DNA from 3 places in the Fictibacillus nanhaiensis genome. Region 3 is predicted to be linked to each of the others. Evidence: riboswitches for the same ligand, from Rfam matches in the RefSeq annotation. Region 3 holds a riboswitch; each other region holds the start of a gene.

Region 1 (10,491 bases), on a different contig from region 3:
ACGGAATGAATGAGTTAGTAGAGATCATGAATGCAAAAGGTGATACTGGTGAACTGAAGGAAATTCTTGAGAGCTATGATAAAAAGGAACACTCTCCATTATGCAATGATGATTTTTTCTATGCTGACCTTCGCGCGATTGCGGAAGATGGTGCTAAGGAAGATTGAAGTTTTATAGAACGGGCAGAATCGCAGATAATAGCGATTTTGCCCGTTTATTTGTTGTTTGGAGTGTGTATTAAAGCATGAACCCTTGAATAAGTTAACTTTGCTTTGCGAGATTGAGGAGGATAGGGCTAATTTGTACTTGTCGAGGTATGTCGACTCGCCGATTTATGGGCGAAATTCGCCGGAATAAATCCGGTATTTCTAGGATTATTTCAAAAAGTCCTTGAAAGAGCAGTCATTATACCCCCTTGGGTATAAGTGTGAAGCAGGTTTGAGAGCACTTGAATGGCTGAGATGTTGTATCCATTAAAAAACCTAACGTGTAACTTGAGACAGCTCTTGTACTTCTTCCATAGCATAATCAGCAATTAATGAGGAAGAGTGAGAATGGTGGATGAGCTCTAAACTTCTCTGCATGCTACTCAGCAAAGCTTCGTTATCAAATAACTTCTGAACATTTCCCGCAATTTCGTCTACTGTATGAACGACAAATGCAGCGCCTTTTTCTTCAAAATACTTAGCATTTTCTCCTTCTTGACCAGGAACTGGCTTATAAAGGAGGAGGGGGACTCTTACTGCGGCTGCCTCAGTAATAGAGATTCCTCCTGGCTTTGTTACTACGCAATGTGAGATCTTTAAAATCTCATGAAGCTTCTCTACGTAACCAAATAATCGGAATGAGTCTGAATATTGTTCAGCAAGCGGTTTTAACTTTTCGTACAACGTTTTGTTCTTACCACAAACGACAATTACCCGCAATGATGGATCTTTCAGCAAACGCTGTGCGAGCACCTTAACGTTTTTCAACACACCTTGAGCACCAGCTAAAATCGTAACTACACGACTACTTGGCGTAACTCCGTATTCAGTAAACACTTCTTCTTTAATAATCGGACGGTAAAAGTCTGCACGGATCGGGATGCCACTGACTGTAATTTTATTTTTATCCACACCGTGTTTGATCAATCCGTTTTTAACTGAATCGGATGCAACAAAATAGCGATCAATCGATGGATTGATCCAAAAAGGATGAGCGAAATAATCTGTGATCACGGTATAGATGGGAATATTGAACCGTGATTTTTTTATAAGAAATGGAGCAGCATGAAGGGGAAAGGTTGTTATCACAAAACGGGGTTGGTGTTCATTGATCAATTCTAAGAATCTTTTTCTTCCTAAATACCGTGAAAATTGTGTAATCGTATTTGCATTCAACTTGTTTGTTCCATAATAGAACCATTTATAAAAAGAAGAGCCGTGTGAAAAGCTTTTGATAAATATGGATTGTGTGACTTGGGACATGATAGGGTGAGCTTCCCCAAATAAATCTGATAAGACAGGTTGAAATCCTTTATTTTTTAGTTCTTCAGCGAGGACGTTAGCGACTTGAACATGGCCGCTGCCATAGTTAGCGGTAAGGATTAATGCTGTTGGACGTATCATCTGAAAACCTCCCCAGTCTTTTGAGATAAGCATAGCAGGGGATTTTAAACGTCATATGAAGAAGGTTAAAAGGTTTTGTAAAAAGTAAAAATTGTTAGTGGTACAATAAGATAGATTCAAAATTTCATAAGATCCGATAATTATGGTGTCTGTTACAGACTTAATAGGGAATCTGGTGTAAGACCAGAACTGTACCCGCAACTGTAAGTGCTGACGAAATAAGCAAAACCACTGTCAATCTGACGGGAAGGGCTTAGAGTAGGCTGATGCACGAGTCAGGAGACCTGCCATCTTTATAGTGTTGATCTTCTTCGGGAGTTGGGAAGATAGGACGAGGGATATTTAATAGATCATTGATTCTGTTATGTATTCTTACGTACCCGTCTTTTGTGATGGGTATTTTTCTTTGTTCACTAACTCCCTCAAAACAAGGGGAGCTTTCAAGCTTCAGAAAGAGGGAATGGTATGGAACAGCAGCTATCAGCAAACATTTCGAGAACGATTCAAACAAAGTTGGTATTGCCCCCTGATACGAATCACATGGGCACGATCTTTGGTGGTACCGTTTTATCTTACATTGATGAGATCGCAGCGATCGCCGCCATGAAGCATAGCAAGAAAGTCGTTGTCACCGCCTCCATTGATAATGTAAACTTCTTATCGTCAGCTAAAGTGGGAGACATCCTCATATTAGAAGGTGTAGTCATCTCAACTGGAAGAACATCAATGGAAGTTTACGTAAAAGTAGAGTGTCAAAATCTAGAGACGGGAAATAGAACGCTGAATACCACATCGATCTTAACGATGGTCGCCATTGATCAAAACGGTAAGCCGTTTCCTGTAGCAAGTGTCATTCCTGAGACAGAAGAGGAAGAAGCACTCTTTAAAGGTGCGCCACTAAGGAAAGAACGGCGTTTGCTATATAAAAACGCGAACGGAACTCTATAAGATAAAGGAAGTGAGAATCCGAATGAAAATTAAAAACATCATATTTGTAGCATTGGGGTTCTTTTTCCTTGGTTTAGGCGTCGTAGGAATTGTCTTGCCGTTGCTTCCTACCACACCTCTTTTATTACTCGCGTCTTATTTCTTTGTAAAAGGTTCCAAAAAGTTTGAAGTGTGGTTTAAAGGAACGGATATCTATAAAAAACATCTAGACGATTTTGTAAGAAATCGCTCACTGACAAAAAAGAAAAAGATTATGATCAGCCTGTTTTCAGACTCGATGATCTTGATTACTTTTATTCTTACAGACAGCATGATTGCAAGAGTGATCTTAATTCTTGTTGTGATGTATAAGTATTACTATTTTATTGTAAAGATTAAAACGGCATAAAGAATGTGTGGACTTAAAAAGAGCAGCCTAATCAAAGGCTGCTCTCTCTATCTATCATGTAGTGGCTTTGTACATAGCCACCAATCGTAGCACTCAATCTCTCCACTTTGTGCTTGTTCTGCACGCTTCTTCGCCTCTTGTATGGTTGTAGGTGCTGGAACGATCAGACGGTCTCCGACTAGTTCGTTTTTCGGCCAGTTTGCGGGTGTTGCACCTTTATTTTTATCTGCTGTCTGCAACGCCTTAACTGCTCTTAGGATCTCGTTGATATTACGTCCCACATTCTCGGGATACGTCAGCATAAGACGTATCTTGCCTGTTGGATCGACGATGAAAACACTTCTCACCGTTCTTGTTCCCATTGTAGGGTGGATCATTCCAAGTCTAGTAGCAATCCTTCCAAGACTATCTGCAATGATCGGAAAAGTAATCTCTACTTTCAAATTCTGCTGTATCCATTCAATCCACTTTATGTGAGAGTACACTTGTTCTACAGATAATCCGATTAAATAAGTGTTTAGTTTTGTAAACTCAGGCATGAGCTTTTGGAATGCTACGAACTCTGTTGTACATACGGGTGTAAAGTCACCTGGATGGCTAAATAGGACAAACCAATGACCTTGATAACTTGTTGGAAGGACAAGATCCCCAAGGGTTGTATGAACCGTCATCTCCGGAAATTGATCGCCAATAAAAGGCTTTGAAAATATTTGTGTAGGTTCCATCCCTCTCTTCTCCTACCTTCCTTGGTTTCCCATCATCTTACTCTTTTTCAATAGCTGAGACTCTCCTGTTTTTTCCCACTCTTCTACTTGTTCAATGGCTTGTTGAGGTGTAAACCCTTGCCCGACAAGAACACCAGACAAGATATATTCTTGATAAAGATGAGTTAGGTTAATGCCTTCTTCTGTCTCTTGTAAAGCTTTTTTCACTAGAGGGTCAATGTACGAAACCCATTGATCCGCCAAGCTCTCTGTTTGTGTCATTCGGTGTTCTTGTTGAAAAGAACGAGGAGAACTTGATGTACTGTTTAACGTAAATAAATAGTTGTACTTTGCACTATGTTTAATCTCATCTGTAATGATGTTAAAGAGGATATCTCGATAATACGTATTAGGAAGTCCTTGACGGATAACGCGATATTTCTCGACAGCAGCTAGTTCGCCAAACAGAGCTTTGACGAGGCCGTCTTTATAGGTTTTCGGTTTCTGAAACTCTTCTCCACTTTCAGGTGGAACTTCCTGGCCTGTAAGATCTTTGTAGATCATTCTGAAAAGTTTGTTGTGTCTTTTCTCATCATCACGAATAGAGGCGATGATTAATTTTTGATCGTTGGTAGGCGCTTCAGAAATTAAGTAATCGTAAAATAATCGATCTTCTCTTTCGCCTGCTACGGCTTGTTTAATGAGTTGCAGGGATAGTTGAAGTGCTTGCTGCTGTCCATCGCTCTGCTGTTGTCCGCTATCTTGCTGTTGTTGTTGTGGATTCATATAGCTCATAACATAACCTCCAAAAAATGATTGTCGCATTAGTCTATGCAGAGGCCTAAATTTTGCTAATGTACAAGTTTTTCAACACCACATGTTCGATGAATGAATAGTAATGTGAATATAACTTGTTCAAAATAAGGAGTGTTCATAGTGGATGAGCTCATGTGGCTAGCCATTGGCGCAGCTGCAGTTGTTATAGTAGAAGCAAGTGTCTATTTTTATTGGATCATATGGGGAAACGGTTATCTTATAACCTATATAAATGATAGCCAGAGACCTCAACAAAATTTCAAAGTGCTGCAAACGTTTCATACATCTACTCAAAAAATTGCACTAGTCGAAGTCGGAGAAGAAGTATGGGTATATAGCAATGGTGAGATCATGTTTGGTACAAAACAGGATGAGAATGAGTATGCAGAAGTGATCGTACATGTTCCAATGGCGGCAGCGAAAGAGGCGAAACGCATTTTAATCATCGGTGGTGGAGGCGGGATCAGCGTACGAGAAGCATTACGTTACGAAGAAGTTGAAGAAATTATTGCAGTAGATATTGATGAAGAGATGATGAATCTTGGGAAAAGTTTCGATCGATTAGTGTCATTTAATGATGGTGCATTAAACCATCACAAAGTGAAAACTAAGATTGAAGATGGAAGACGTTTTGTAGAACAAAGCCAAGAAACCTGGGACGTAATAATTGTGGACATACCAGAGCCGACTGAAAGATGCCCGAGTTTATCCCGATTGTTTTCTTTAGAGTTTTATCATGAGTTAAAAGAACACTTAAACCCTGGTGGTGTACTATCCATTGCCTGTTCAACGGTCAACTTAATGCCAGAATATATGTGGAGCATCGAAAAGACGTTAAAAGAATGCGGATTCTTCACAAGTCCATTTCACAATTTCTCAAACAAGACCGGAGTAGATTGGGGTTATATCCTTGCTTCAACACTACCTTTAGAGCCGGATGATATCCAACTAAAAGTTACTACACCATTCTTAACGGAAGGCAGACTGAGGGATGTGTTGGAACTGCCTTACTATCTAATGAATAAAGAGAACCAAGGGATGGTTCAGACAGACCAGAACACCGTTCTATTAGATATCGTAAGAAAAGAATTGAATAATTAACAGATAGCACTTGTGAAACTTACAAGTGTTTTTTTATTAATTAAACTAGTAAGTGACGTTTTTTATTAAAATGTACGGTAATTATTTGTTATTCATGAAGAGATGAGTGCAACTTGGTGACGGTTTATGGCAGGTTGGTCAGAAGTGGATTTACGATGAGAAAATCATGACATATACTGGGTAAAAATAAAGTGAATCACATAAAAGGGGGCGTGAGATGAAGCTTACAATACATGAAAGTGATGATCATGAAGGTTTGGAAATCATAGTGAAATGCAAAATGTTAAATGATGAAGTTATTAAAGTTCTAACTTCGTTGAGGTCTCTTGAAAGAAAAGTTTTGGGCACAAAGGATGGAAAGGTTTATCTTCTTTTACCCAATGATATTTATTATTTTGAGTCTGTTGATAAAAAGACATTTGCTTATACCGAAAAATCGGTCTATGAGGTGTCATTAAGGTTGTATCAAATTGAAGAGCTGTTCGGTGATGTGAATTTTTTTCGTGCTACAAAAGCGAGCATATTGAATCTCGATCGATTACAATCCATTTCCCCACGAATCGGAGGCAGGTTAGAAGTGAAGATGGAGAACGGAGAGAACATGTTAGTATCCCGTCAGTATGTGCCTATTTTAAAAGAGAAATTAGGTTTTTAAAATGAAGGAGACGATGATATGTTTAAAAATGTAATGGCGTATACGGTAGCATTTAAAACGAATATGAGCTTATTCTTTTCGGCAGGAATCATCATTTATGTTGTGTTCGGCTATATGCTAGGAACAAGAGAGATTTCCTTCGAGATGATCGTTCAAATCTTCTTTATAAGTATTCTGGTTACTGGTTTGCATTACCTGTTTTGGACTGAGGACACTAAAGTGAAGTTAACAAATAGTTGGAAACTGATCATACAATATTTTATTCTCGGCTTCGTTTTAATAGGCATGTCCCAAGTATTTAACTGGTTCGAGTGGGGAAGTAAAACATCTTTTATGATGTTGGTTTTGTTTCACATTCTTTATCTGGGCGGCATACTTGGATTCACCATCTACTTTAAAGTGCTAGGATTTCAATTCAATCAGAAGATGCAGCATTATCGGGAGCAGAATCAACTTCGCTAGCTTTTTAGGAAGTCGTAAAAAGAGTATAGTGTGGTAACAATCATAATCGCAACGATTTCGTTGCGATTATTCTTATATAAACCCTCTTTAAAAAACTGAAAAAATTAAAAAAGTGTGTCGATAGTATCGTCTCTTCTTCGTCGTATAAGTAAATCAACTTGAAAACAACTGAAATGCTAAGGAGAGATTCATATGCATACTGTAATTTCAAAAGATGGAACAAAAATTGTTTATGACAAGTTAGGAAATGGGCCTTCACTCATCTTAATCGGAGGCGCATTCAGTTATCGAAAGTTCCCAGGCATGGTTAAACTTGCAAGATTATTATCAGACCAATTTACAGTTTACACATACGACCGACGTGGTCGTGGGGATAGCGGTGACTCAAAATATTATGAACCCGCACGAGAGTATGAAGATCTGGATGCAATTATCACAAAAGCAGGAGGAACGGCTTTCGTTTGGGGGTTATCGTCAGGAGCCGTTCTTGTTTTACAAGCAGCTGCTCATGGAGCGAGCATTGCAAAATTAGCGCTCCACGAACCACCATTTATCGTCAATGACACAGATCATGTACCACCAACTGATTTTTCAAAAAAGGTTAGTGATCTTGTTGCTGCTGATCTCATTGCGGATACGATTAAATACTTCATGACGAAGGGCATGGGGGCTCCTTCATTCGTTGTAACTATGATGCGTATGATGCCTGGTGTTTGGTCCAAGCTTATGGCGGTTGCACATACCCTTCCGTACGATGCGACATTATTAGAAGGATATATGGAAGGAAAGTCATTGCCTGAAGATCTTTGGAATAACGTTACAGTGCCAACGCTTGTACTTAAAGGTACAGAAAGTCCTTTAATGCTTCGTGACGGAGCAGATGCTTTAGTAAAAGTGCTTCCTAATGCTGAATTAATAAGTAAGAAGGGGCTTGGACATACGAAACAGCTTAATGTTAAAAGGATTTCTTCTGAACTCGTCTTATTTTTTTCTGCTGTATAAACTAGAGGAAATCACGAAAGGATTTATTTAACAAATACCGAAACCTTTTTATAGATTTATCGTGCAAATCATTAAAATGAAGAGTTAAAAATGAGGAGGCAACTAAACATGAGATTTATGATGATCGTTAAAGCGACAGCAGATTCAGAGGCGGGGGTTATGCCGAGCCAGGAATTAATAGATGCCATGCAAAAATATAACGAGGAATTAGTAAAGGCAGGTGTGCTTCTTGCTGCAGACGGCCTACAACCTAGTTCAAGTGGTATACGAATTTCTTACCCGGAGCGGGGCGGTCGCCCTAAAGTGGTTGACGGTCCCTTTACAGAAGTAAAAGAACTGATTGCAGGCTATACGCTCATTGAAGTGAAGTCAAGAGAAGAAGCCATTCAGTGGGCTCTGCGTATGCCGGATCCACATGGATATGGGCATGGTGAGATTGAACTGCGACAAGTTTTTGAAGCGGAGGAAATAATGGAAAACCCTATTCATTTAATGAAAGAAAGAGAACTTCGAAAAAAGGCTGAGGAGCAACAAAAAGCGTGACAGTGATCGATGTAAATCGAGCGATCGAAGAGATATGGAGAATAGAATCTGCGAAGTTGGTCGCAAGCTTAACGCACATGCTGCGAGATGTAGGTATCGCTGAAGATATTGCTCATGATGCATTAATCGTCGCATTAGAAAAATGGCCAAATATCGGTATCCCGGATAATCCGGGGGCATGGCTGATGACTGTGGCCAAACGGCGTGCGATTGACTTAATAAGGCGCACAAAAAAACGTGAACAAAAATATTCCGAGCTGGCCAGAGGAACTGATCTGTACACGGAAGAAGATGTTGATCATGTGATAAACGAAGAAATTGGAGATGAACTTCTTCGTTTAATCTTTATGACCTGTCATCCGGTGTTATCACAAGAATCTCGGGTTGCACTAACATTGCGTTTATTATGTGGTCTAACTACTGATGAGATCGCACGTTCTTTTCTTCTGTCAGAATCTACTGTAGCACAACGAATTGTACGTGCCAAAAGGACACTTAGATCTGAAAATATTCCTTTTGAAGTTCCAGCAAAAGAAGATCGAAAAGAACGGCTATCAACGGTGCTTGAAGTTATTTATCTGATGTATAACGAAGGGTATGCAGCAACATCAGGCGATCATTGGGTTCGTCCTTTGCTGTGTCAGGAGGCATTGAGATTAGGGCGCATTCTCGCTGAGCTCGCCCAAAGTGAATCAGAAGTACATGGTCTAGTCGCGTTAATGGAAATACAATCTTCACGGTTGAAGACTAGGGTAAATGCAAAAGGGGAACCAATCTTACTCATGGATCAAAATCGAGCACAATGGGACCGTTTACTTATTCGTCGTGGATTAGCGGCACTCGAGCGGAGTGAAAGGATAGGTGTACCACTAGGGCAATATGCGATTCAAGCGAAAATCTCTGCTTGTCATGTGGAGGCTCATTCCGTTGAAGAAACGAACTGGTTAAAAATAGCAGCGCTTTATGAGGCGTTATACAGGGTATCTCCTTCACCAATCGTTGAATTAAACCACGCTGTTGCCATCTCAATGGCATTTGGTCCTTTTATAGGACTTCAACTTGTAGATGAATTAAGTAAGGAACCTTCTTTACAGGAGTATCACCTTCTATATAGCGTGCGTGGAGATCTTCTTTTTAAATTGGAAAGATTTGATGACGCTCGAATAGAATTTAAACGCGCTGCATCTATGACTAAGAATGAAAAAGAGAAAAGCCTTCTGATGTCCAGAGCAAAAGAATGTGAGTCTTGAATGAACTTTTTTTAAAACCATTATAGATGTTCAGTTTCGCAGTAAAGGTAGGAAAGCTGATCACAATCCAAAGGAGGAAACGATGGATGCGATATCAGATTGGTAAAGTAGAAAGCAAGGGACATCATTCATTACGTCGAAAGCCACTGCTTTCGAGTCCAAGTAAAGAAAGTCTTAAAAAGGACTTAGAAGAACATATATATATGTTGCAAAAGGCCGATAGGACAAAAATAAAGGAGACAGTAAACGATGAATAACGATGTAACCCAATTTATTGACGAATTAAAAGAACCCTGGCAGGTGGAGTTATCTACGAATCTACGCGGAGTTGTTCACCAGGCGATACCTGAAGTTCATGAGCGGATTCAATATAAAAAGCCCCACTTCTTAAAAAACGGAAAATATGCCGCAGTGATCTCAACATCTAAAGATGCTGTAAGCTTTACAATCTTCAATGCAAACTCCTTAGAACTTCCAGAAGGTTTATTTAGTGGTCCATCAGAACGTAAAACCATTAAGCTGCGTAAAGGTGACACGGTTGATTCCAAACAACTTATTTCTTTTGTCAGAAAAGCATCGAATTCTTTATGATCGATCTAGTCATCAAAAAAAGCTTGAGTCCGAGAGATTTTGGACTCAAGCTTTTTTGTGGAGTAAAAGTTACGCTCCTTTTCGTACAAGTTGTTCTTCTTTTAATGTCTGATTGAATAAGTAATCTTTTACAGCGCTTGATGAGTTCTTTGCTTTTTTAACGAAGATTGGATTCAACACGACCACCGTTGCAAAGTTAGCCATCAATCCCCAGAAACCTTCATAGATTCCAAGACTTGTACCTGTTGAGTAGACTGTGAAGGTAACAACTAGTCCGACAATCAGACCGATAATGGTAGCTTCTCTAGATTGATTTCTCCAGAACAAACTGATAACGATCGCTGGGAAAATCTGTACCATTCCTGATACACCAAGCAACTGTAGGGAAACGAGCGCTTGTGGAAACACAAGACCGAACAAT
Region 2 (10,491 bases), 240 kb from region 3:
GCCAAGAACTCTACCAGAAAACACTCGGTATAGTCGGCATGGGAAGAATTGGCTCAGAGCTTGCAAAGCGCGCGAAGAGTTTCTCCATGAACGTACTTGTATTCGACCCTTATTTTCCGAAAGAAAAACAAAAAGAACTATCTGTTACTTCTGTTGATCTTGATACGTTAATCCAACAGAGTGACGTTATCACCGTTCATACCCCGCTTACAAAAGATACCCATAAACTATTAAATCTTGATAACTTAAAATACGCTAAAAAAGGTGCGTTCATCTTAAACTGTGCTCGTGGAGGCATCATCGATGAGGAAGCCCTTCTTCACTACTTAGATATTGAACATCTAGCTGGATGTGCTCTTGATGTCTTTGAACAAGAACCACCCGTCAGCCGCTCTTTAGTCGATCATCCTAAAGTAATCGTAACACCTCATATTGCTGCATCAACGGTACAAGCGCAAAAGAATGTTGCTTACATGGCAAGCGATGAGATTCGATCTCATTTCTTACACCAACCATTAAAACACGCGGTGAACTTCCCTTCACTTTCAAAAGATACGTATGAGAAACTGATTGCTTATTATGATTTCTCACATCTTCTTGGTTCTTTTACGACGCAGTTCTTTAAAGAACCCGTTTCAGAGATTTCGATCGGATATGGTGGATCCTTATCTGAAACTGATACTTCTTCCCTTACACGCAGTTTTTTGTGTGGCTTTTTAAAAACGAGACTAGACCGCCCTGTTAACGATGTAAACAGTATGGTGGCCGCCAAGGAACAAGGAATTGTTGTCGGTGAAAAGCATGGGACAGATGATCACGGTTATCCGAATATCATCCATGTAAAAGTCACAGGTCTGAATACAACATTTACACTTTCGGCAACACTTGTTAAAGGCTTTGGAGGCCGAATTATCAAGTTGAACGGGTATACGGTTGACTTTGTACCACAAGGATCTCTTCTTTACATCGAGCATCGTGACACTCCAGGAATCATCGGAAAAGTAGGAGCATTTTTAGGAGAACGAAACATCAATATCGCAACGATGCACGTCGGGCGTAAATCAGCAGGTGGTGAGGCGATGATGGTCCTTACCTTTGACACGCAGCTTCCGGAATCTACTCAGAAGGATCTCGTGAGCATTGAAGATCTTCTTGTTTGCAAACCTTTAGATCTATAGGATAGAAATAACAAAAAGCTCTGCATGAATTTTGCAGAGCTTTTTCTTCGTGATTAACCTAATTCAACTTCTTTTCTTTCTCCATTCTGAAAAGTCATCAACTTTGTATAACCGATCTCTTTTGCGAGCTTAATCGTCGACTCATAGTTCTCTCCCACCTGGTGAGGTTCATGAGCATCTGAAGAGAGGACGATCGGTATTCCTTTTTTATAGCAAAGGGATAAAAGTTCTGGCTCTGGATAGATTCGTCCGACCGGTTTTCTTAGACCAGCAGATGAGATCTCTACACATGTTTTTGAATTTTTTAACGCATCCGTGATGCGCTCATACTGTTCAAAAAGAAATTCTTGATCAGTTGGGACATATTTAAAGATCTTGACTAGATCAATATGTCCAACGATATCAAATAGGTTTGATTCTGCGAGTGTTACGATTTGATCATAGTAGGAACGATATGTTTCATAAAGATCACGACGATCCCATTCTTTGCGATATTCTGCAAGGTCTATTCCGAAATCATCGACCCAATGCACAGATCCAATCACATAATCGAATGGATACGTTTTTATAAAAGTCTCCATCTCATCATGTCTTCCTGGCGTATAATCCATTTCAATCGACATGCGGACGTCCAATTCCAACTGATCTGCTCTTTTAAAGAGATTCACATAATCATCCATCTTGTAATAGCGTCTTTCTTCCATCCATGGTTTAGATACGATGTTTTTTGTTTCATAAAAGTGATAAGCGTGTTCAGAGATCCCAAACTCTTGTATTCCCTTCTCTTTTGCCGTGTCTACAAACTGTTTTAGATAATCGATCGTCAATGTCCCTTTTTCGAGATGAGAATGGTAATCTGTTAGCATATTAATCTCCTTTTTAAAACGTTTTACCATATGTACCATGAAATCATTGAACGTTCAAGTGTTTATGCTCCCAATTTACCTCCGATAAATAAGACGCTTAAGCACATCATTAAAAAAATCACAGCAAAAAAACGGTTCAGATAATCTCGCATTTTGCCCTCCTAGGTAAAAGTAAAATCAACTTTATCATCCTATTCAGCTTTTCAACTTTTTGAACCGGTTTTTAAAGAAAAAAAGCTCCCTATTCAAAGGCAGCTTTTTGGCTAACATCCTTATTTATATAATTTTCCATTACATAAAGAAGTGGTTTGTAAAGAACGATAAAGAACACTACGTTGCCGATCGCATGATTTAGATCAAAAGGAAGACTCGCTAAGTAATATGGCCAGAATTTCTGCATGATGATTCCGCCAAAGAGAACGGACATGATAAAACCAAACAAAAAGCCACAAAACCCAGCATAGATAGGCAGCAACAACCAAGGAATCTTATGTCTATATCTGCCTAAGTATGCGCTCATAACGGCAATCAGCCCCCATGCAAACATCTGACCGAACGTCCACAAGCCATGTCCTAAAAATAGATTGGTTGTGATCGTACTTAGTATCGCAAGTAAGAGCCCTTGAGCTGGACCGAGTACGAATGAAGCAAGAATCAGTATCGTCGTATTCGGCTGAACATTCGGTATCATAGCAAAGGCGATTCTACCCACTGTTAATATCGCAGCTAGTAATGCGATGATCGTTATTCTTTTTACCGTAAGCTTATTCATACTTGTGAAGATCAAATTCTACGACATCGCCAGGTTTTAACGTGATTTCTTTAGCACCCTTCATCGCTTCTTCACCGTTTACAGAGAAGAACCATGATGTTTTGTCCTGTTCGCTCCCCGCCACTCCTTCGATACTGCTTATAAATGCTCCATCGTACTGTGTTTCAATCTTAAAATTATCTTGCATCACGTCCATGATCGTCGCATCTTTTGCAATCTCAATTTTCTTTTCTGTAACCTTTTCTTTTCCGTTATCTTTTGTGATTTGAACCGTTACTTGCTCTTTTTTCGTTTCTTCTTGTTTAGGCTGATCAGCCGTTTCCTTCGTTTCAGTCGTTCCACAGCCCACCAACATCATCATCATTGTTGCTAATACTAAAAGTAATTTTTTCATGATTTACCTCTTTCTGTTATAAAAACGCTTTGTTTGGTACTACACAATTTACTTTACGCAACTAAAAAAATCCCCTTCGGCTACGAAGGAGATTAATAGTATACAGGCAGAAAACAGCAACCGGCCCCGGTACTGTTAAACACCCCCCTATCCTCGTAGGTCATGTCATGTAACAAACAGGCAGGTCTCCTGGCTCTTGATCATCGTCTCCTAACGCCTTCCCGTTTTCACAGTGGCGATACTCTAGGATTCTCACAATTACAGTGGCGGGACCGCAACGGCATCTAACCGTTTTCCCTATTAAGCTCGTCCAATAAAGGACTGCACCTGTTTAACACGTATGAAATTTTTATGAAATCACAATTCCTATTATAAACATATTGGAGAAATTTGTGAAATCCTTTTTTAAAAACGGCTTTTGTTCCTTATGAAACAAGATTAATCGGGACGTATTGCTAATTTATTTCAACGTTCGCGGAACAACGAAAGAAAATGTCGTACCTTCATTATTCTTACTATGAACGCTGATCTGACCACCATGTGCTTCCACAATGTTTCTTGCAATGGCAAGACCAAGACCCGTTCCACCAGATTTTCCTCTTGTTCTTGCTTTGTCCCCTTTATAAAAGCGTTCGAAAACAAATGGCAGGTCTTCTTCTTTTATGCCCGTTCCATTGTCTTTAACGAAAAACTTCACGTTCTGATCGCTAACTTCGACAGTTAGGTTTACAAACCCGCCTTGAGAAGTATGACGAATGGCATTATCAATCAAATTGGTTAAGACTTGCTCAATTCGATCTGGGTCGATATCCATCTCCTCTTGCAAGGTTTTGAGATTCTTTTTAAATTCTAGATTTAATTGAATCTCTCGGTCTTTAGCAGGACCTTGAAATTTCCGAACGATTCTTTCTGCAAAAGGAATGATCGGAAGAGAGCTGTAGTGAAGCTTCATATGTCCCGCTTCTAATCTTGCAAGGTCGAGGAGTTCGTTAACAAGTCTTCCCATCCGTTTCGATTCGTCTAAGATGATTCCAGCTAATTCTTTCTTCTCTTCTTCAGATTCTGCGATATCATCGACGATCGCTTCACTATATCCTTGAAGCATCGCGATCGGTGTCTTCAATTCGTGTGAAACATTCGCTACAAAATCTTCTCTAAGCTTGTCCATACGACGTTCTTCTGTCATATCTCGAAGGACAGCGACTGCTCCTCGTATCATAGATTGGTCATACAATGGCGTCATGACAACTACCCATGAGCGGCCTTGTATCGCGATCTCTGTCATCTGTTCACTCTCTAGAGCAACAACCTGTCCAAAGAGCTGTTTGACCGTCTCAGGAACGTTTCCGTTGACCTCTGTCTTCATGCCTGATTCATAATAGAATGCCTGTAGGAAACGATCAGCAGGAGGATTCGTAACAAGGATGTTCATTTTTCTATCAAAAGTGATCACACCATCTGCCATCGAACTCAAAACACTCGTTAGCTGCTCTTTTTCTTGATTCAACGCAGTAATGTTGTTTTTTAATTGTCTGCCCATCCGGTTAAACGTCATGCCAAGTTCACCGATCTCATCATGTGTTAAAATCGGTACTTTCATATCAAACTCACCTTTAGCAACAGATGTCGCCGCTTCTCTCATCCTTCTTAGTGGTGCGGTAATACGCGTAGATAAGAAGAACGCAAAAATCGTAGTTAAGATGATTGCGATCCCTGCTGCTAAAAAGATGAGATACTTTGTATGATTCGTTGTCTTTTCTACATTCTCGATGGATTGATAGACGTAAACGGCTCCTGCATCTTCCCCTGATCCATATGGTTCACCGTAGATAATCATTGTTTGCATCGTCTCATCATTTTTATTCAGAACGGGAAAATCTCCGTTTACATAGATCTTTTTTCCATTCTCTGCGACAGTTGATAACTGATCGTTCTCTTTGAAAACAGAGACAGGGATATATGGTGCATCATCGTAAGTATTCTCAGACATAAAGGATTCCTGATTTTCATCTATGATCATGATAGACATGGAATATGCTTCGGCCATTTCACTAGTGACTCTGATAGCTTCTTCCTTGTTTTCATCGCTTTCCATAATTAAGACGAGTCGATCAGCCATCTTTGTCAATTGATCTTCTGCCTGATTATCATAAAAGTTCTCAAAAAACTGCGTAAGAAGAATGGTCAGAAGAGTTAAAACAACTGAAACTAATAAAAGTATCGTGATCCAAAGTTTACCAACTACACTTCTCCAGATCATTCATTCCCAACCTCAAATTTGTACCCTACTCCCCAAACGGTTGCAATCATGGATGCTGCATCAGGTGAGACTTTGTTAAGCTTCTCTCTAAGTCTTTTCACATGTGTATCTACCGTTCTTAGATCACCAAAAAATTCATAGTTCCATACATCTTTTAGGAGTTGTTCGCGCGCATAGACTTTATCTGGTGTCTTCGCTAGATAGTACAACAACTCATATTCTTTTGGTGTTAAGTTAACTTCTTTTCCGCCAGCTGTTACACGGTGAGCATCGTGATCGATCGTAAGGTGTTTAAATACAACTACGTTTTTTGCAACCGTCTCCGTTTGAAGGAACTTTGTAGGAGAAGACCTTCTTAACAGTGCTTTTACACGCAGAATAACTTCTCTTGGGCTGAAAGGCTTTGCAATATAATCGTCCGTACCTGCTTCAAATCCTTCTATACGATTGAGCTCTTCTCCTTTAGCGGTTAACATGATCACAGGAGTTGCTTTCTTCTCTCTTAATTTTTCACAAACCTCAATGCCATCCATTCCTGGAAGCATAAGGTCGAGCAAGATCAGATCAAAATTGATAGATACTGCCATCTGTAATGCATCCTCACCGTTTTCTGCTTCATGAACTTCGTAATTCTCTCGCTCAAGATACATCGTTAATAGTTTTCGAATTCTTTCTTCATCATCAACAACTAGAATTTTAGCTTCTGTATCCATATTCAATCCTCCACTTAAAATCTGTTAAACAAGATTTTTTCCTGTCTCTATCATACATGAAACCAACTACACTAAACAAACCGGACATGCTGTAAGTCTGTTTTCTTTTGATTTAGGGATGGTTTTGAATAAAACTTATTCAGTAGTTGATTTCCGTTACAGATGCTCGCTTTCCACGGGGCGAACGGTGAGCCTTCTGTCTAGTTGCAGTGACTATCCCCTCGAGGTCAAAAGGTAAACGGTCAAGAAGTCAAAGTGCGCTGTCCTCGCCCATTTCCCTTTTGCTTGTCGGGGCTGAACGAGTCACTTCCACTTTTCGGACTGCCGCTACGCGCTGGCCGCTCGTCCCGTAGGAGTCTCGCATCTTCCACTACAATAAACTTATCAATGTAGTAAAAAAAATGATTAAAACAACAATTCTTAAAGGTCATTATGTAGTTGATCATGTTCGTCTACTTTAAAAAAGTCTCTCTAATGAAAGAGAGACTTTTTAAATCTTTAAGCGTATGAATGCAATCCTACAAGAACAAGGTTTACAGCGATTAAGTTAAATGTGATGATCCAGAACCCTAACACACAAAGCCAAGCAGACCTTTCTCCGTGCCAGCCTCTTGATAATCGGAGATGAAGAAAAGCGGCATAAAACAAGAACGTGATAAGAGCCCATACTTCTTTTGGATCCCATCCCCAGAATCTTGACCAAGCTTGCTGAGCCCAAATCATAGCAAAGATAAGTGCTCCTAGCGTAAAGATAGGAAAACCGATCGCAACTGCTCGATAGCTGATCTCATCGAGAAGATCTGGTTTCATTCTAACTTTTGTCTGTAGAGCTGCCGCTATTCGTTTTCTTAATATCAAACGAAGCAAGCCGTAAAGTACAGCTCCTGCGAGTAATGACCAGATGAACGTGTTTAATTTTATAGAAGCATCAACACCGTTCATCCAAGATGGAGTGGAGAATAAAGGACCAAATGAATCATCCAGTTGCTCTCCATTACTTGGACCAGCAATAGCAGGCATATCATATACCACTTTTACCGCCTGGTTATTATCGTTCATCACTTCAAACGTTGTTTCATATCCAGCAGCTTTAAATCCGATGGAAACAAAGATGAATCCAACAACTGCAATCAGGCTATAAAGAATGACCTCTAACCATAAAGTCTTTTTCGACGATACTGTCTGATCAACGGTACGGATCAAGTAAATCAGTCCTGATACGAAAGAGATCGCAAGGATTCCCTCTCCTAAGGCTGCTGTCGTCACATGAATTTTCAGCCAATCACTTTGTAGTGCAGGGATCAGTGGAGAGATATCTCTCGGAAACATGCTCGCGTACGCGATGACCAAAACGGCGATCGGCATCGCAAACACGCCTAGACCGTTCGTTCGATAGATGATGTACAAAATAATAAATGCGAGTACCATCATCATCCCAAAAAACGTAGTGAACTCAAACAAGTTACTTACAGGAGCATGTCCACTTGCCATCCACCTCGTAATAAAATAGCCTAATTGAGCGGCAAAACCGACACACGAACTAATGAACCCTATTTTCCCCCATTTTTTTGTATGAGCCGCATCTTTTCCCTTTTTATCAGATATAGACATTGCAAAAAATAGAGTAGAGAACAAGTAAATAATAAATGCACTGTATAAAAGTGTACTGCTGATTTCAGCCATCATTAACCCTCCCGCTTGAACAGCTTTACTTTGAAGCTGTTTCTTTTTCTTCTAAAGGTGTGAGATTGGTCTTATCAGACAGAAATTCCACATCTTTTTTCAAGCCATACCAGTTCTTATTCGTATGAGCAGCGGCCCATACTTCACCTGCGTTTTGTTTGATCCATATTCTTCTATAGTTCCAATACAACCCTTGCGTAACACCAATCATAAAGATGATTCCGCCAAGAGCGATGATCCAAAGCGTATGGTCTTTTCGTACTGTAAGCGCCGTTAAGTCTTTCGTTTCAATACCAGCGAAAGACATTTTAAACAGATTCTCACCAGAATCTATGTTTTTCTGAATGCCTACAAATGCTTTTTCTCCTTCTGGTGTTTTAGGAGAATACATAGAGAATACAAACGCTGGATTATCTGGCAAATTATTTACGGTTGATGGCTGATTCTGTTCGTTTAGGACGAAGTTCGGAAAATATTCTTCGATCTTAACTTTATAGCCGTTCCCAAGATCATACTCTTTTTTAGGATCATGAAGATCAACGGTTAACTTACCAAACTTATTACCTGTTGCTTTTTCTTCGAGTTCAAAACTCATCTTGTAAAACTCATTAAGTTTAAAGTCCGTTTGATATAGAGCAAACGAGTCGAACTTAAACGGTTCGTTCACTCGAATCTCACCGCTTTTCACTTTTTCGAGCTCTGGCTCTGCTCCAATCGTATGGTTCTCTTTTGTTTTGTAGAGTGTCACGTTACTTTGATAGTTCTTTGCCACTTCTCCATCTACAGAGCTTAGTGCACTATTAAACTTCTTTTCTTCCTTATCATACATCTCAAGTATGAAATCGTTGTTTTCTAGATAATATTGTCCTTGTTCGCTTGAAGTGCCCGGAATCGAAGCTTTCTCTCCTTCACGAACCCACAAGATATCGTCAACATACATTCCCGGAAAGAATCGAAGCATCGCTCCTGTTAAAAAGATAATGAGTCCAACATGGTTGACATAAGCACCCCATCTTGAAAAGCGTCCCTTCTCTGCAAAAAGGTTTCCATTTTCTTCTCGAACTTTATAACGAAGAGATTCTAGTGTGTACTTGATCTCATCAAGTTCCACATCACTGCTTTTTGAGAACAAGCGCTGATTCTTCATGAATTGATCATGTCTTGTTACTCTTTGGGTCTTTAAAGCTTTATAAAGCGGTATACCCCGATCTAGGCTGGCAATAATGATAGAGAGTCCTAACATACCTAGCAAAAGGATAAACCACCATGAACCATATAGGTTATGAAAGCCTAACAAATAATAGATGAGTCCGAGCGTACCGTATTCGCTTTCATAATGAGTCGCAGGATCAACATTTGGAGGTATGAACGTCTCTTGTGGAAAAATGGTACCGATCGCTGCTGCTACTAAAATAATAACAATAAGCCAAACTCCAACTTTAACAGAAGAAAAGAAATTCCAAATCTTATCCACAAACGTCTGTTTATAGGTCTGAGATCGTCTTGCGCTTCCTTCATATCTCATGCTTGATAGTATCTCAACATCTTGCGTCAACGGTTTACCGCAAGCTTGACAAAGGCTTGTTCCGTATGGGTTAGAGTGGCCGCATTCACATGTTATCGTTTGCATCATTTCACCCCGTTACGGCTTTATTTTTTCCATAAAGGAAATAATTTTTTTCTCTGATAATGATTCACTCGTCCGTTCTACTACTTTTCCGTTCTTATCGATCAAGATCGTAGTAGGAATCGGCCCAATACCGTAAGCTTTTGTTACTTCTCTTTGCTTGTCCATAGGGATAGGAAAGCTCATGCGATAGCGATCAGCAAAATTTTTAACGGATACATTCGTTTCGCTGACATTCACAGCAAGTATTTCTATACCTTGATCTTTGTACTTCTCATATTGTCTTTGCATATAGGGCATCTCTCGTTCACACGGTTTACACCACGTACCCCAGAAATTCAAGAAAACACCTTTACCACGGTAATCTTCAAACTCTACTTGTTTGCCATTCAAATCGGTTAGTACAAAATTGGGAGCCGTATCGCCTTTACTTATGTATGTACCTGACTCTTCATTCATACTGTTGTAGATCGTATAACCGACCGCAACAACTAAAATGGCAAGCAGAGCAGAGCGAAACCACAACCTATTTTTTTTCAACATCCATCCGCTCCTTTAAGCCGCTTCCATTTTACTATAACTTGAAAAAAAAGCCTATCTACGGCTTTTTTTTGACGTTTGTGTGACAGCCAGATTTCTTAGCTGTTTGATTTCATGTGGAGTAAGTTCTCTAAACTCACCTGGGTTAAGACCTTTAAGATCTAAATAGCCGTATCTTTCACGCTTTAATTTCATAACTGGAGTTCCAATCGCTTCTAGCATACGCTTAACTTGACGGTTCTTTCCTTCATGAATCGTAAGTTCGATGATCGCCGTTCCCTTTTTCTTATCGATCGAGGTTACCTTTACTTTAGCAGGCGCAGTCATTCCGTCCTCTAAGCGAATTCCTCTTTCAAGCTGCTTGATTCTTTCTCTTGAAGGAATTCCTTTTACTTTAGCAATGTACACTTTATCAAGTTGATAACGTGGATGCATAAGTACGTTCGCAAACTCACCAT
Region 3 (10,491 bases):
AAGAAGTAATTGAACCGCTTCTCCATCAATGGATACCTCTAAATTTGAAGCTTCCTTATGTAGCCACTTTTCTGCCGTATCGTTACTAAGTTCGGAAACCTGAATCATTTCAGATTGTGCTTTTACCAATTTTACTATTTTCTTGCGTTCATCAAGTTTTTCATGGGGAACTACGATGACTAACGTCGTAAATTCTGCAGGGTTTTGTATGTACTTTTCAAATACTTTGAAGTCGTGTTCGATCTTAGATTTATCTTTTGCAGCCGTTAAGAAGTTTGCGTTTTTTATTACGACGACCCGGCGATCTCCTAAGAAAGGCATCGTTTCTGCGTCTTCAATGATCTCTTGTACAGAGATTTCATCCAGATTATGTACACTTAAGTTAAAGTCCTTTTCGTCGGGAGACAAAAGGCCTGTTATGGTTTGTATCGCTTCTTCTGCTAAATAAATTTCGGTTCCCCAAATCAGATAGACCGAGGATGATTCATTATTTTTAATTTTCTTTTTTAACGTTTCTACACTAAGCACCTTTTTCACCTCTACCTCTTATCCTATGAGGAACGAAGTGCATTTGCAAGCAAAAGAAGGAACAGCGCATATGTCTGTTCCTTCATTTATGATAAACACTAACACCAAAACGATATAATCGTTTAAGGCTAGCTTTAATAGGATATCCTATGCATTTTAAAAATATTGGTGACAACGAATCTCATCTTTGGTAAGTTTTAGATAAAACACGCAAAAGAAAGCATTTTCAGTATGGATTTTTTAAAATTGATAACGTATACTAAGGATGGATTAGGAGGGTTGTCACATGAACCATTTCGAAAAAGATGTACAGAGTAAGCGTAACGACCTTATTGATTCCGGTATGGGTTTTGTCGTATCATTTGGATTCTTTACGGTAATCTTCGCCATCGGAGTCATTCTAAAAGCAATTGCATAGTACATAAAAAAGACCGAATTATTTCGGTCCTTTTTTATTGTGCAGTGTTAACTTTCAACCTCTTTTTGTTTACATTAATTGAAATATCCCCATGCTCATCTGTCCGATAAATGGTAACCTCTCTCTCTCTTAACCTTTTCAAAACTTCTAGTGCTGGATGGCCATATAAATTATTTTCCCCCGCTGAAATAATTCCAAATCGAGGAGAGACCTTATCTAAAAAAGATGCCGTTGAAGAAGTTACACTTCCGTGGTGACCGACCTTAAGTACGTCCGCTTTTATTTTTGGAAAACTATTCATGACTTCCCTTTCAGCTTCCGCCTCCATATCACCTGTTAATAAAAAGGTATGATTATAGACCTTAAGCCAAAGAACGATGGAGTTATTATTTGAAGTACTTTCTTTAGATCCTGGATGCAAAACGAAAAAGGAGGAATGAGCTGATTCCCAATGCTTCCCTTTACCTAACTTCACCACATTGATGTTATTTGCGGCTGATGTAGTTTCGATGAGGGTCTCAAGTTTATTGTTCTCTCTTTTAAATGGCAAAAAAACATTGCTCACTTTAATAGTTTCAAGTAAAAACTCACCACCCCCAGCATGATCCATATCTCCATGAGTGATGATCAACCCATCTAAATGCCGAATTCCTTTAGCTTTTAAGAAAGGATATACGACTTCCTTAGTAACGTCATATTCTTCCTCTCTTTTTTCCCAATCCTCTTGATCAAAAGAGATCGAACCGCCAGTATCTATCAAATAGACGGCTTTTCTATAGGGTAATTCCACGAGGATGCTATCGCCTTGTCCTACATTAATAAATGATATTGTTGCTTTTGGGTTCACATAAGGTATTCCCCAATGAATGAAGGAGACGAATAAGAAAGGTACAGCAACCAATATGTGAATGCGTTTTGTAACCTCCCATCGATAGAGAAAATAAAAAATCGCAACAAAATAAAGACCGAATATCCATTCTGCTGGCCGGCCAAAAACAACAGCCATTTTGAGGAATTGAGCCTTTTCCATAAACCATACAGAGAAATTAAACAAATATTCAATAATCTCGTTAACGATCGGAATGGTTCTTGGTGCAAAAATAGAAAGAAGTAGAATAAAAAAAGAAATGGGAAACAAGACAATGGAAACGAATGGGATATATAACACATTAAAGGGAATCGATAATAAGGAAAATTCAAAGAAATGATACAAAATGATTGGGAAGGAAAATAAAGAACAGATGAATGAAGTTAAAATCAACAACTTAAGAGGGAACGCATCTTTGAGTACATAAATTGAAGTGATCAATACGAATGTCATCAAAAATGAAAGTTGAAACCCAAGATCAAAAGCAAACGAAGGATTAAAGCTCAGCATCCCTATGCATACCGTTGACAACAGGGTCACTGGGTGCATTTTTCTTCTGAACATCATGAAACATATTACAATCATGCCCATCATACCCGCTCTTATGATTGAACTCTCCGCTCCCGTTAGAACAATATAAACCGGTAAGAAAATTAAGATCACTCCATAAGCGATCTCCTTAACCACACCTAACCGAACGAGAATTAAGTATAAAAAGTAAGTAACAATTCCAACATTAAATCCGGATACCGCCAATAGGTGGGTCAATCCTAAACCTTGATAGTAATGAAGTGTTTCTGCCTCAATTCCATTTCTGTAACCAAAAAGCAGAGCATTCATCAAACCCGCTGTGTTATTGGAAAAATGACTTTCTAATTCTTTAATATTCTTGCTTCTCCAACTCTTGATGTGTTCATGAACACTTAAGTCTTTTGTCTTCACACATTGGTCCACACCAAACTCAACCGTTTTTAGACTCCAATAAATCTTGTTGTTCTTTAAATACTCACGATAATCCATTCCAAAAAAATGGCTTTTTTTTCGTGGTTCTTCAAGCTTTCCTTTTATAACGCATGACAAATTGATACTTAGTTTTTTTAGCTGTTCTTTTTCAACTGCTGATTTTATTTTATGGGAAACAACAACCGTTTCATTATTCGTTATAAGTTCAAACCTTAATAGGTTTCCGTCTATTTTGGGGATTGATCTTATCTTACCTGAAAACATCATCTGCTCCGCTGGAAGCTTTGAGAAACTAGTAGTGTTATCGTAATGAGAGTAAATAAAAAAGATAGGTAGAAAAACGAGGATATATACAGATTTTTGTCCAATTTGTATAAAAATAACGATAACCAGGAAAGCCAGTAAAACGATCCCGGTTACCGAAAAATGCTTTGAAAGCCAAATCCCATAAAATGCAGAGCTAGCACTTAAGACGGTATATCTTGGATTCATGCTTTATGCGTAAGAAATGTAGAAGGCAAGAAGTTCATTTCAACTTTTTCAACGATTACTCCTGCTTCTTTAAACTGTTCGATGCTATAAGGATGATTTTTATAGTCCTGACCATAATAGATCTTTTTGATACCACTCTGTATAATCGATCGACAACAATGCAGACAAGGGAAGTGGGTTACGTACATTTCGGCACCTTCTGTCGGTACACCGAACTTTGCGCATTGCAATAGGGCGTTCATCTCAGCATGAATCGTTCTCACACAATGACCATCAATAACATAACAGCCTTCGTCAATACAATGAACACCACCTGAGATCGAGCCATTATAACCTCCAGCAATAATTCGTTTATCTCTCACTATTGTTGCTCCAACTGCTAATCTAGTACATGTACTTCTTAATGCAAGCAATTGGCTTTGTGCCATATAATATTCGTTCCACGATATTCGCTGCAACGCTAACCGCCTCCTCTGTTTCTATAACCTTAGTGTAGTATTCGACATTTAAAGAAGCAATAAAAACCCTTACTCGAAGCTAATTTGATCTTTCCACTGTTCGATTGTCTTTTCTCCGATTCCCCTAACTTCTAATAACTGTTCTAAAGAAGTGAAAGGACCGTTCTCCTCTCTATAGGAGATAATGCTTTGTGCCTTCGCGGGACCCACACCGTTTAGCGTTTGGAGCACTGTTTCATCCGCAGAGTTGATGTTTACCACCACGCCATTTTCGTCCATCGGTTTACTGGATGCTGTTTGCAACTCATACTTTTCCCCTTTCTCAGCTACATACACGATCATCTCATCGGTTATTTTTAACGCTTGATTAACGGAACGAATTTCTGCACTTTCCATAAAACCACCGGCCATTTGTATGGCATGCATCACACGGTCTCCCTCTTTTAACTCGTAAACTCCTGGACGCTTAACACTTCCTTGCACATCGACCATAAGCTTGGTCTTTCTTTCGTTGTTATCCCTACTCTTTCCGTTAGGCTTATCAGTTGAAATTGGCGATTCCGGTTCCATTTGTTGAGGTATTTGTGAGGTGACAGGCATATTTGGTTCACTTTGGAAATAATTCATTAGAGATACAATAATGGCAAGGATCAATAATATGCCACCGCCAATAAACCAGCTCATATGCTGCTTGTATTTTTCCATCATTTCACCTTCTTAATTAGGCTTGAACTTCTAAAAAACATATTTGATTCACAACGTGCATAAATTTGAACGTAGAGGAAGGAGGTTCAGATATGAAGGTTGGAATTATCGGAACCGGAAATATGGGAAGCGTTCTTGCTTCTTCTTTTATCGAATCTTCAGCCATTCAGCCATCAAGGCTCATGGTCACTAATCGTACACTGTTAAAAGCGGAGAGGCTGCAGAATGCCTATCCAAAGTTGAAGGTCGGAAATACCGCCGAAGAAGTTTTTCGATTCGCTGAGATTGTGTTTATATGTGTGAAGCCACACGAGTTTTATTCATTGCTTTCTAGCAATAAGAATTCTATCTCAAAACATCAACTGCTCGTTTCCATTACGAGTCCTATTTCATGTGAACAGCTGGAAGATCTGCTAGATTGCAATATCGCAAGAGCTATCCCAAGCATTAATAACCGGGCACTAGCTGGTTCATCTCTTGTTTCGTTCGGAAAAAGGTGTCACCCTGATTACAAAGAGAAACTTCTATCTTTAATGAGCAATATTTCTACACCACTCGTTATCGATGAAAATATCACTCGGATCTCTTCAGATATCGCAAGTTGCGGGCCGGCGTTTATCGGTTATGTTCTGCAATGCTTTATTAATTCAGCTGTCGACCAAACTGACATCACAAAAGCACAGGCAACTCAACTGGCAAGTGATATGATTATCGGAATGGGAAAACTACTCGAGAAAGATATCTATACTTTACCAACACTCATTCAAAAGGTATGCGTAAAGGGTGGTATCACAGGAGAAGGAATTAAGATCCTGAGCAATGAGGTCGATGAAGTATTCGACCATGTCATTAAGCGTACACACGAAAAATATCATGAAGAATGCGACAAAGTGAGTCAACAGTTTGAAGTGAAAGAAGAGCTCAAGTAATTTCTATCGTCATTATAAAACAGCTAAAAAAAGAAAGCCGGGATCTAAATCCCGGCTTTCTATAGTTCATCGAACCCGTTTTCATCAGAAACTTTCGTGTATTGTCTCGATTTCTGCTCAAAAAAATCACTTTTTCCAGCATTTACATCAGAATATGCCTTTATCCAAGGAAGTGGATTTTTATTGTATTCTGGGTATAGCTTGTTAAAGCCTAATTCGTTCAATCGTTTATTTGCCATGAACTTGATATAAGCTTCTAAATCAGATTCATGAATCCCTTCAAATGAATCTCCGATTATATACTTACTCCATTTAATCTCAAGCTCAGCTGCCCGATGAAACGTGTTTCTCGCAAACATCTCCAACTCTTGATCTCTTAATTTCGGATCTTCTTCTAAAACAGCTTTAAAAATTTGAGTAAAAAGATAAACATGTAGCTGCTCATCTCTATTAATATAGTTGATCATCGTTGAAGTCGAGACCATCTTTTGATTCCTGGCTAAATTATAAAAGAAGCTGAATCCAGAATAAAAATTCAATCCCTCAAGAATCACGTCGTAAATAATAGACTTCAAAAAGGTACGAGGCGTAGGGGTTTGTAGAAACTCCTCATACCCTTCAACAATGAAATCATTCCTCTCTCTTAGCACTTCATCTGTTTTCCAGTATTCAAATATATCATCTTGCTTTGACTTCGGTACTAAAGAGGACAACACGTACGAATAGGACTGATTATGAACAACTTCTTGAAACGATAGTGTAGCCATTAGCGCAGCAAGACTTGAATCGGTTAAATACGCTGCAACCTTGCTCGAATAATCTGTTTGTACACTATCTAAGAACGCCAATAAGCCAATAATTTTATTAAAAGTATCTTGCTCTTTTTCACTCAAATTAACATATTGCTTACTATCACTAGACATATTGATCTCGAACGGCGTCCAAAAGTTAGCCAACATGTTTTTGTATAAAGGATAAGCCCACTTATATCTAACATCGTCCCAGTTTAATATATTTGAACTCTTACCGTTGATAATTCCTGTAGATCGATTAGGAGCTTCCACATCATAGATTTTTCTCTCTTTGAGTTGTTCAACCTCTTTAACTTTCACAGCTTTCACATCCTTCTAACTCAATTGATGTAGACCTAGTATAATAAGTGGTCTTTAATCCCTTTTTAAAGCTTAATAAATGAAGGTGTAACAGATCTTTTGCCTTGATGTTGTGATTAACATAAAGATTAAACGAAATTGATTGATCGACGTGTCTTTGTCTAGCAGCATTCTGTTCGATACTCCAAGTTTGATCAATCAAGAACGCTGATTTATAGAACCATGTTGTTTCTGCATTCAAATCAGGTGCTGTTACAGGGATTTTGTAATTCTTTTTTTCTTCTGAATAGAATTTTTTAAATATCGGATCCACACTCGGTGTTGAATTTGCGATGATTGAAGTCGATGAATTCGGTGCGACTGCAATGAGGTATCCATTCCTTAGACCGTGTTTGTTAACTCTTTCTTTTAAACTCTGCCACTCTTTAGAGAAATAGTTGCGTTTCGAAAAATAGTTTCCCGTTTCCCAATCCGAGCCCAAAAACGCGGGATATCTCCCCTTTTCTTTCGCAAGCTCACAACTAGCATTTATCACATAATAGTTGATGGTCTCATAAAGATGATCAGCATACGTAACCGCTTCTTCACTTTCCCACTTTATCCCCTCTTTGGCTAAAAGATGGTGCCATCCAAACGTACCTACACCGACCGCACGATATTTCTTATTTGTCAGTTCCGCTTGAGGTACATCTATACGATTAAGATCAATAACGTTATCAAGCATTCGGATCTGGATATCAATAACTCTTTTTAATACGTTATCATTGATCACTTTAGCAAGAGAAAGAGATGATAGATTACATACAACAAAATCTCCTGGCGTTTTTCTGATGACGATTTCTCCGTTCTCTGCTTCCTCTGACGTGACAACTGTTGCAGACATGTTTTGCATGATCTCTGTACATAGGTTAGAAGCATAGACCATCCCTTTATGAGCGTTCGGATTCAATCGGTTGACAGTATCTCGATAAAACATGAAGGGTGTTCCGGTTTCAAGTTGCGATTTCATGATCCGTTTCATGATCTCAATAGCGGGAATACACTTTTTTGAAAGTCTCTCATCTTCTAAACAATCAGCATATCTCTCTCTAAAGCTTCCTGACCCAACCGTTTCATCATAGAAATCTTCTAACGAATACCCTTTGATCTTTTTTACCTCATGAGGATCGAACAGATACCAATTCTCACGTTTTTCCACGCATTCCATGAAAAGGTCCGGGAGACACACACCTGTAAATAGGTCATGCGTTCTCATTCGTTCATCACCATTATTTAATTTTGCATCTAAAAACTCCAGGATGTCTTTATGCCAAATGTCTAAGTAGACGGCAATCGCACCCTGCCTTTGGCCAAGCTGATCGACCGATACCGCCGTGTTGTTTAACTGCTTCATCCACGGTATTACACCAGATGAATTTCCTTTAAATCCTCTAATATCCGAACCTCTAGCCCTAATTTTCCCAAGATAGATTCCGAGTCCACCGCCACCTTTTGAAACAGTTGCAGCATCTGTATTAGAATCAAATATCCCTCTTAAGCTATCGTCGATCGTATCAATAAAACAAGAGCTAAGCTGCCCATAGCTCTTACCTGCGTTCGCTAATGTCGGGGTAGCAACCGTCATATATAGATTGGAGAGAGCCCAGTATGCTTCTTCGACTAATTGAAGCCTATTCGTTTTGTTCTCGTCTCTCATTAAAAACAAGGAGATCAACATCCAGCGTTCTTGTGGTAATTCATAGATTTCATGATTGAATCCTTTTGCCAAGTACCGATCCGCTAGCGTTTTAAGTCCAATGTATGTAAAAAGCTTATCTCTAGATGGCTCGATCATTTTTTCAGCTTTCTCCAAGTCTTCCTTAGAGTATGATGAGAGAATGGTATCATCATAGATATCCATCCCTACTAACTTTGTGATCAACCCATAGAGGTTCGTATATGGTTTATGTCTTGTCTCCTCTCGATTCTTCATTACTTCTTCATATAACTGCCTTAAATAGATCTGTGATGCTACAAACGTCCACTCTGGGTTCTCTGCATCTAATCCATTTAACGCTTCCATGATTAACTGTCTATAAAGTGAGCTTGATTCCTGTGTATGACTTTCTAATTTCTCCGCATTTTTTAGAAAGTTGTCCGCTTGTATGTTCGGGTAATTTTCGACACAACTCTTTAACCACTCCCCGAGCAAAGAGTTTTCAGTTGTCATTTTCATAGTTAAAACACTCCTTAGGTCATAATAAAAACCCTCTTCCATCAGGAAGAGGGTTTAAAGAATTACATGTATTTTGCTAGACGATCGTCAGCATAAAACAGCGGCAGTTCTTTCTCCCAATCCCCGAGGAAAAGAAAATAGGAGTCTTCAGGCAGGTCTACTGGCTTTTGCTTCTTCCTACTTTGGGCCTTCCCATACAGCAGCCATTTTTTAATAACTGACCTGTACAGTGGCTATTCCATTTCGTCCACAATTACAGTTGCGGGGACAGCTTCGGCATTGAACCGAATTCCCTTTTAAGCCGGATATTCCGGCGCCTGAATTCTCCATATATAGTTTTGTATTATCTACTTTGACACTAAATATAGTGAATGTCAATAACTTCTCCATTCTTTATTGCGCGACATAGCCACCGTCGATCACAATCGCTTGCCCTGTAACGCCCTTTGCATTCTCACTAGAAAGAAAGAGTGTGTAATCTGCTATTTCTTGAACATCTAACAATCTTTTTTGAGGAACTAGTGGATAGATCACTTCTTCCAGAACCTTCTCTAACTCAACATTTCTCGTTTTGGCCAGATCTTCTAATTGTCCTCTTACAAGAGGTGTATCAACATAACCAGGGCAAACCGCATTTACCGTTATTCCATGTGGAGCACCTTCTAAAGCAGCCACTTTCGTTAGACCAATAACGCCATGCTTTGCACTATTGTATGCGGATTTTCCGGCAAAACCTACAAGCCCATTGATGGAAGCCATATTTACGATACGTCCGAACCCTTGTTTTTTCATGATTGGAAAGACATGTTTTGTCGCTATGAATGGAGCTGTCAGCATAACATTGATCAACTGTTGAAACTTCTCCGTTGGAAACTCTTCAAGTGGCGACACGAACTGCAATCCTGCATTGTTGATCAGCACATCGATACGACCATAGTGCTTCAGTGTTTCATCCAATGCTTCTGTTATCTCTTTTTCTTGTGTCACATTACAGCCGATTCCGATCGCATTTTGGCCAGCTTGCACGAGCGCTTGTGCAGAATCCTTCGCACGCTCACGATCTAGATCACTGATTGCGACTTTAGCTCCTTGTTCTGCGAATGCTTTTGCTAACTGCAAGCCGATTCCACTTGCTGCTCCTGTAATAAAAACAACTTTCCCCTCAACGAACGCTCTCATGAAATGATTACTCCTCTCTATGAAATTGGTTTATACGATACCAAGTCCGTAATAAAGACCAATAATAACAAATACGGCAATCGTTTTAATGATCGTCATCGCGAAAATGTCAATATACGCTTGTTTATGAGTTAATCCTGTTACAGCTAACAACGTAATAACAGCACCGTTGTGAGGAAGTGTGTCCATTCCACCACTCGCCATAGAAGCAACACGGTGAAGAACTTCTGGATCGATTCCTAGTTTGTCAGCCTGTGCGATATACGTTTCACTCATCGTTGCGAGTGCGATACTCATTCCACCAGAAGCTGATCCTGTAATACCCGCTAATGTTGTAGTCGTAACCGCTTCATTGATCAACGGATCTTTAATCGTATTCGACATCGCGGAATTTACAGCAGTAAAACCTGGAAGTGCTGCGATAACACCACCAAATCCATACTCAGATGCTGTATTTAGTGTTGCAAGCAACGCTCCACCGATTGATAGATTAATCCCCTTATTAAAGTTGTTTTTAATTCTCTTGAACGAGAACAAAAGAACGGTAACGATACCTATGATCAAAGCACCTTCGACTGCCCATACTGCAGCTAATGAGGGAATTTGAATCTCAGGCACGTTCTT

The links. A riboswitch is a leader RNA that binds a small molecule or an ion and turns the genes downstream of it on or off. The one in region 3 is predicted to bind cobalamin.
Region 1: another riboswitch for cobalamin. It lies ahead of ACFS5O_RS03480 (acyl-CoA thioesterase); the one in region 3 lies ahead of ACFS5O_RS10390 (ribonucleoside-diphosphate reductase subunit alpha).
Region 2: another riboswitch for cobalamin. It lies ahead of ACFS5O_RS11700 (DUF4430 domain-containing protein); the one in region 3 lies ahead of ACFS5O_RS10390 (ribonucleoside-diphosphate reductase subunit alpha).

Annotation. Positions count from the first base shown of each region.
Region 1 covers NZ_JBHUPF010000005.1:163,319-173,809, reverse strand. The annotation lists gene ACFS5O_RS03490 (hypothetical protein) at 1-167, shown strand, start outside; gene ACFS5O_RS03485 (MGDG synthase family glycosyltransferase) at 483-1,610, opposite strand; cobalamin riboswitch at 1,737-1,916, shown strand; gene ACFS5O_RS03480 (acyl-CoA thioesterase) at 2,076-2,558, shown strand; gene ACFS5O_RS03475 (YbaN family protein) at 2,581-2,946, shown strand; gene ACFS5O_RS03470 (peroxiredoxin) at 2,994-3,671, opposite strand; gene ACFS5O_RS03465 (ferritin-like domain-containing protein) at 3,684-4,445, opposite strand; gene ACFS5O_RS03460 (spermidine synthase) at 4,587-5,567, shown strand; gene ACFS5O_RS03455 (LytTR family DNA-binding domain-containing protein) at 5,785-6,222, shown strand; gene ACFS5O_RS03450 (hypothetical protein) at 6,241-6,684, shown strand; gene ACFS5O_RS03445 (alpha/beta fold hydrolase) at 6,877-7,686, shown strand; gene ACFS5O_RS03440 (YciI family protein) at 7,795-8,229, shown strand; gene ACFS5O_RS03435 (RNA polymerase sigma factor) at 8,226-9,479, shown strand; gene ACFS5O_RS03430 (hypothetical protein) at 9,566-9,736, shown strand; gene ACFS5O_RS03425 (DUF1801 domain-containing protein) at 9,729-10,070, shown strand; gene ACFS5O_RS03420 (sodium:solute symporter family protein) at 10,140-10,491, opposite strand, start outside.
Region 2 covers NZ_JBHUPF010000006.1:1,593,190-1,603,680, reverse strand. The annotation lists gene serA (phosphoglycerate dehydrogenase) at 1-1,178, shown strand, start outside; gene ACFS5O_RS11710 (histidinol-phosphatase) at 1,232-2,044, opposite strand; gene ACFS5O_RS11705 (ECF transporter S component) at 2,286-2,816, opposite strand; gene ACFS5O_RS11700 (DUF4430 domain-containing protein) at 2,809-3,210, opposite strand; cobalamin riboswitch at 3,373-3,556, opposite strand; gene ACFS5O_RS11695 (ATP-binding protein) at 3,671-5,470, opposite strand; gene ACFS5O_RS11690 (response regulator transcription factor) at 5,467-6,183, opposite strand; gene ccsB (c-type cytochrome biogenesis protein CcsB) at 6,682-7,866, opposite strand; gene resB (cytochrome c biogenesis protein ResB) at 7,892-9,496, opposite strand; gene resA (thiol-disulfide oxidoreductase ResA) at 9,509-10,033, opposite strand; gene ACFS5O_RS11670 (pseudouridine synthase) at 10,088-10,491, opposite strand, start outside.
Region 3 covers NZ_JBHUPF010000006.1:1,356,465-1,366,955, reverse strand. The annotation lists gene holA (DNA polymerase III subunit delta) at 1-537, opposite strand, end outside; gene ACFS5O_RS10420 (YqzM family protein) at 815-946, shown strand; gene ACFS5O_RS10415 (DNA internalization-related competence protein ComEC/Rec2) at 981-3,269, opposite strand; gene ACFS5O_RS10410 (ComE operon protein 2) at 3,266-3,727, opposite strand; gene ACFS5O_RS10405 (helix-hairpin-helix domain-containing protein) at 3,797-4,435, opposite strand; gene comER (late competence protein ComER) at 4,525-5,361, shown strand; gene ACFS5O_RS10395 (ribonucleotide-diphosphate reductase subunit beta) at 5,421-6,473, opposite strand; gene ACFS5O_RS10390 (ribonucleoside-diphosphate reductase subunit alpha) at 6,463-8,688, opposite strand; cobalamin riboswitch at 8,822-9,024, opposite strand; gene ACFS5O_RS10385 (3-hydroxybutyrate dehydrogenase) at 9,082-9,867, opposite strand; gene ACFS5O_RS10380 (GntP family permease) at 9,898-10,491, opposite strand, start outside.